One region of the Gallibacter sp. Marseille-QA0791 genome, then DNA from elsewhere that is predicted to be linked to it. Evidence: riboswitches for the same ligand, from Rfam matches in the RefSeq annotation. Region 1 holds a riboswitch; the other holds the start of a gene.
The links. Region 1 has a riboswitch for FMN ahead of ACQY69_RS10915 (ECF transporter S component). Riboswitches for the same ligand answer to the same signal wherever they lie in the genome.
Positions count from the first base shown of each region.

Region 2: another riboswitch for FMN. It lies ahead of ribD (bifunctional diaminohydroxyphosphoribosylaminopyrimidine deaminase/5-amino-6-(5-phosphoribosylamino)uracil reductase RibD); the one in region 1 lies ahead of ACQY69_RS10915 (ECF transporter S component).

Region 1 covers NZ_CBCPMH010000001.1:2,369,142-2,372,270, forward strand. The annotation lists gene ACQY69_RS10910 (PHP-associated domain-containing protein) at 1-783, opposite strand, end outside; FMN riboswitch at 950-1,091, shown strand; gene ACQY69_RS10915 (ECF transporter S component) at 1,260-1,850, shown strand; gene ACQY69_RS10920 (DUF2971 domain-containing protein) at 1,895-2,752, opposite strand; gene ACQY69_RS10925 (HD domain-containing protein) at 2,802-3,129, opposite strand, start outside.
Region 2 covers NZ_CBCPMH010000001.1:866,958-870,086, reverse strand. The annotation lists gene ACQY69_RS03955 (hypothetical protein) at 1-980, shown strand, start outside; FMN riboswitch at 1,001-1,140, shown strand; gene ribD (bifunctional diaminohydroxyphosphoribosylaminopyrimidine deaminase/5-amino-6-(5-phosphoribosylamino)uracil reductase RibD) at 1,329-2,474, shown strand; gene ribE (riboflavin synthase) at 2,459-3,127, shown strand.

The sequences.
Region 1 (3,129 bases):
GTTATTGTGGACGATAGGCCTCAGCAGTGTGCGACGCTTTATCTTACGGTAAGGAGATATCAATTTGGCGATCCCTCTGTTGTAGAGTTTGAAGCTGAGTATGCCTATCCAGTGTTCCTTTTTCTTCGCTTTTTTGCTCTCTCCTCGTTCTGTTCCGCCTGCCGTTATTTTAGTCCCGCTTTTTACGGCGGCGATAAGATCGTTGTTGCAGCGTATGTCCGCATCTATTTCGGTACACGCCATTCCTATATATTCACTGACATGGGAATCAGAGCCGGCGAAGGTGGGAACGCCGCAATCTTCGGCCAGAATAGCTGCCCGTCTGTTGGATTCGGGTGATTCGCAGGTGTTGAAGGTCTCGATGAAGTCAAATTTCCTCATAAGGCGCATGTTCATATTTTTGAAGCCCATAAGGCTGGAACTGGCCACGCCGAAAGGATGGGCAGGCCCCAGTATGCCGCCGAAGAAATGGACTATTTTGATGAGCTTGCTGCATCGCATGCCACGTATGCTCAGGATGCGGAGATAAAGCCCATCGGGCATGATGACCAGTATGTGGCCGGCATCTTTCGTATCGTATTCTATCCCCCTGATAACGCAGAAATTCCTGTAGCGGGGATCATCTTTTATGGCATCCCATGCTTTACAGCCTTTATAGCTGTTGTGGTCGGATATCATGAACCCGTCAAAGCCCAGAGCCATGAATTTGTGAACGAATTCCCTGACAGATACTCTTGAATCAAGGGAGCCTTCCTTTGTATGACAGTGCAAATCAAATTTCAATCTTTTCGCCTCGGTTCTTAATTCTTATGGATGGAGCAGCTGACGCTTCTCTGTATATAATAGTATTCCCAAACCGGAAAAAATTCAATGAAAAATGTGTGAAAAAAATTTTGACGGTAAAACCCAGTTGACACCATTGCGAGGACAACGTTATAATATTGATGTAAATTTGTTTCGGGGCGAGGTGAAAGTCCTCACCGGCGGTGTATGACGATGAATGTCACAAGTCCGCGAACCCGCGCATTGAGCGGGCCGAACGGGTGAGAATCCCGTACCGACGGTCACAGTCCGGATGGAAGAAACGAAATACTTGCGGCGTGTGGCGGACAGTCGTTGCTATCTGCAAACGCGAGTGTTTTTATCTCGGGATAGATTGCCCGGGATTTTTTGATTGAGCGGCACCTCTGCGCCATGCTCCGAAGCGAGACGACAGAGGCTGAAATGATGATATACAGTGGAAAGAAGGAGTGTTGTACATGTCTCAGAAGACTAACTACGGAAATATCGATGACAGACACAGGATGACTGGCAGGGAGAAGACAGTCAGGCTGGCGAAGATGGGTATGCTGGTGGCAATATCGGTGGTGCTGGTATATTTTATACATTTTCCCATATTCCCGGCAGTGGCGTTTCTCGAATATGATCCCGCCGATATACCTATACTGATAGGGACCTTTGCCTTCGGTCCGGTGGCAGGCGTGCTGCTTACCATCGTGACATCCGTGGTCCAGGGTGTGACTGTCAGCGCTGCCAGCGGAGCCTACGGGATAATAATGCACATAATCGCTACCAGTGTGCTGGTGATAGTGGCAGGTGTCATATATAAATTCAACAAGACGAGAAAAGGCGCGGTGATCGCGTTGATATGCGGTACGGCGGCTATGGCCGTGGTGATGATAGGCGCTAATCTGATAATCACGCCGCTGTTCATGGGTGTGCCACGCAGCATGGTATGGGATCTGATGCCGTTTATAGTGGGCTTCAATGCCATAAAAGCAGGCATAAATTCTATCGTTACATTTTTCCTTTATAAGAGGATATCGGGATTTCTGCACAGAACGGCGTAACGGACCAATATGAGACCGGCCCGCCGGAGCTGAGAAGGGTGCGTTCAATACCGCAGATTTATCTTCGACAGGCAGACCTCAGCGCTGTAGCCCAGCTGCCTGGCATACATCTGCATACCCTCCTTGGCGAGATCCACATGATTTTGGGGAGCTACTGTTATCCTGTTGACGGCATCATGGGCTTTCCTCAGGTTCACACGTATGTATGGGAGCAGGAAGCCATCCTTTTCGCGATAATGGACTTCACTGTCGCTTGTCTCTTTGAGGACGACCCGGTATTCCTTTTCTGCGGCGAATTCCTCCTGCTTGAAGAAAACCGCATATATGGACATGGCTTTTTTGAATTGTTTGCAGTATTTCCTGAAGGATTCATCGCCGCCGTTCCCGGCGGCGTTTTTCATTATATCGTCGAATGAGCAGCCCAGATTTTGGGGGATATCTTTTGTGAGAAGATCATGTATGATTTTTCTCTGGGTTTCTCTGGAATATATCAAAAGTCCATGGTAGGAGATTTTTTTTGTCCTGCTTATCATGTCGAGCAACTCGCCGCTTTTGAATTCCAGATTATATCCGGTGTTGTTGCCGAATTCGGACCAGAGCGTGATGCTGTCGGCTTCCACTGAGAAGGATAGGACGTAGTAGCATTGCCTCTTCATCTCCTCGGTCGTAAGAGAGAGCTGCTGGCGCAGGGAACTGTGCTCCTCAAGTATAGGGAACTCGGTGAGTACATCCCGAGTCAGAGCCAGGGTGTAGCGCATCTCGTTGGTGTCGTTGAGGAAATCGCTCTTGGTGGCAAAGAAGGCCTTGTCTTTCAGGATGCCTTGGACACCGCGGCACTTAGTGTAATGGTATAGATTTTCTTCGGGCTGTATCCTTTTCAGCAGGATATGTTTGTTGGGCACGGCGGACTCCTTTTTCTGTATCAGATTTCTGCATCAAATATCGGGACTGTCAGCAGAGCTTGCTGCCGTTGGCCACCAGCTTGAACTTATAGCCAAGCACTTCGGCGGCCCGCTTACACATGATCATCCGTTCAAGGAATATTTCAAAATAATCCATCAGACTGCAGATATCGTCGTCCAGCTCAAGATTCATCTGTACAGTCCTTTTGTCCTTGTTGATCTCCAGTTTGGATGACAGAGCGGCATAGTTGACTCGGTCATGGATATCGAAGTTTTCCTTGATCGGATTCTGGACCCTGTTCCTCCTGACGTCTGTCTTATCGGCCAGTATGAGCGCCGCAGAGATGGGGTCGACCGCGTTGCCGCTGCTTTCGTCG
Region 2 (3,129 bases), 1.5 Mb from region 1:
CGGAGCAGGTTTATGGAGGGAAGATCGTACTGCTGTCAGAGAAGCCTTCTATGGCGGTAAGGAATCCCGGAGAGAAAAAATTCTGCATTTACAAATACAGTCAGGCACAGGTCATAGTCGCGGCTCTGATGGAGATCTATGGATCCTTGGCGGAGAAAAGATCCGTAAATATATGCCGCCGACAGACAAGCCTGCTGGCATTCGCGTCCTGCAGCGGAGGCTGTGGATGTACTGTGCTGGCTATGGCGGCAGCTCAGGAATTGTGCCGCTTTGCAGGGAAGCGGGTATTGTACATTTCATTTGAGGAGGCGGAATCGACGGGGGATTTCATGATATGTCCACCGGGAATAAAGGGCGTGGGCATGTATCTCTATTATCTTTTCAAAAATGAGACAGCGACTCTCCGTTCCGGGAAAAGCAGTGAGAGACAGCTTCCGGATATGGACAGCTACATCGTAAAGGATGATTTTGGACTGGAAGCTTTCGCTCCTACGGGAGGAAGGAATCCGCTAAAGGAGCTTTCCGCCGGAGAGATGGAAGCGTTTATCGCATCGGTCATAGACAGTGGAGGATATGATGTGATAGTGATGGATCTGGGAACCGGCTTGTCGGATGGCGAGATAGCCTGTATAGACATGGCGGAGAAGATATGCTTCGTTTCGGGGCCGGATAGTGGCCGCGCCAGGGAAGAGCAGTACCTGCAGCATCTGATATGCCGCTGTGGTGAGGATGTGACGGAGAGGATGATAAAGACCGAAAACATGGTTACCGATAAGGCGGCTGATACAGGCAGTCAGGAAGAGCTGGGTGCGATGATGAAGGCGGTCGTGCGTATAGAAAGGAGCAGTTCGTTCCTGCAGCGTGGAGAAGTGAAGAGGATATTCCTGGATGGCAGATTTGGAGAAGGTATCAAGCTGTTAACGGAAAAGATGATGGGATATGAGCAAACACCTATTGACAAACGGACGAAAGAAGCATAATATAATTACAGCAACTTAATAAAGATCTTCAGGGCAGGGTGAAATTCCCGATCGGCGGTATAGTCCGCGAGTGCGTCAGCACAGGACTTGGCAGTTGTCCAAGTCAGGATTTGGTGAGATTCCAAAACCGACAGTATAGTCTGGATGGGAGAAGATCGAAAAGCGCATTCTATGCGCGTGTTTTCGCGATCACAAGCTCTGAAACTTTTTGTTTCAGAGCTTTTATGATTTGACGGCGTGACCGCCTTTTTGGTACAGGAAAGACGGTACTGTCTGTATGTATTGCCCTGAAGAAAATCTTCAGGGTTTTTTGATGTGAGATGATCATATTTTGGAGGAGAAAAGACGATGACAGATGAAAAATACATGCGGTTGGCGATAGAGCTGGCCCAAAAGGGCTGCGGATGGGTCTCTCCCAATCCTATGGTAGGAGCTGTCATAGTAAAGGACGGTCGTATCATCGGACAGGGATACCATAAGAGGTATGGGAGCCTTCATGCGGAGAGAGAGGCCCTCGGGGACTGCATGAAAAGGGCGGGAGCTGAAACGGGAGCAAGGCGCCCGGCTGAAGGAGCTGACATGTATGTGACGCTGGAACCGTGCTGCCATCACGGAAAACAACCGCCGTGTACGGAAGCGATAATAGAGGCAGGGATAAGAAAAGTCATCATAGGCTCTGCGGATCCCAACCCTCTGGTGGCCGGAAAAGGCGTGGCGATGCTGCGGGAGCACGGTATCGAGGTGACAGAAGGCTTTCTCAAAGATGAATGCGATTCATTCAACAGACCCTTTTTCTACTTCATAACTAACGGGACGCCTTATGTAGTGCTGAAATACGCCATGACGGCCGATGGAAAGATAGCCGCTCATACGGGAGCATCCAAATGGATAACAGGAGAAGCGGCCAGGGAAAATGTACATCGCGACAGGAACAGATATACGGCGATCATGACAGGAGTGGGAACGGTGCTTGCGGACGATCCGCTGCTGACCTGCAGGATACGGGGAGTCAGGGATCCGGTAAGGATAATATGTGATACCAGTCTGAGGATCCCTTCCGGATCTCAGATAGTGAAAACGGCCGGCGATGTGAGGACGATGATAGCGACATCAGAAGAAGCTGCCGCAGAGAGGGTTGCTGAGCGGCAGAGGCTGGAAGAAGCCGGATGCGAGATAATCACCGTACCGCTCAAAGATGGCCACACGGATCTGGGATGTCTGATGGAAAGGCTGGGGGAGATGAAGATAGACAGCGTGCTGCTGGAAGGCGGCGCGGCGCTTAACTGGTCGGCTCTGTCAGCCGGTATCGTAAACAGGGTACAGGCATATGTCGCTCCTAAGATACTGGGCGGAAAGGACGCCCCGTCACCTGTGGGCGGCAGGGGGTTCGACATGCCGTCGGAAGCCGTCATGCTCTCAGAGCCCGAGGTGACGGTGCTGGGAAAGGATATCTTACTGGAAAGCGAGGTGTTGGAAACGTGTTCACGGGAATAGTGGAAGAGACAGGCAGGATAAAAGAGATAAAGAGAGGAAGGGCTTCGGCAGTGTTGACCATAGAGGCCCGAAAGGTGTTGGAAGACGTAAAGCTGGGAGACAGCATTGCCGTTAACGGCGTATGCCTGACAGTGACGGACTTTACATCTTACGCATTCATGGCCGACGTGATGCATGAGACTCTGAACAGGTCATCGCTGGGAGCTTTGAAAAACGGCAGCGCTGTGAATCTGGAGCGGGCCATGAAGGCCGACGGGCGGTTCGGAGGACATATCGTGTCGGGCCACATAGACGGGACCGGCACCATAGCATCTGTAGAGAAAGACGACAACGCCGTATGGTATACGGTGAAGGCTCCCGGGGAGATAATGAAGTACATCGTGGAGAAAGGCTCCATAGCCATAGACGGCATCAGCCTTACGGTAGCCGGCGTAGCCGAAGACGCGTTCCGGGTTTCCATAATACCCCATACGTCGGATAACACGATTCTTTCCATAAAAAAGCCGGGAGATGTGGTGAACCTGGAAAATGATATCATCGGTAAATACGTGGAAAGGCTGATGAGCTTCGGTGAAAAAGTGGAGAACGGGACAGGGGCCACAAGGACTTCCGAAAGGATAACAGAAGCGTTCCTGGCGGAAAACGGATTTTGATG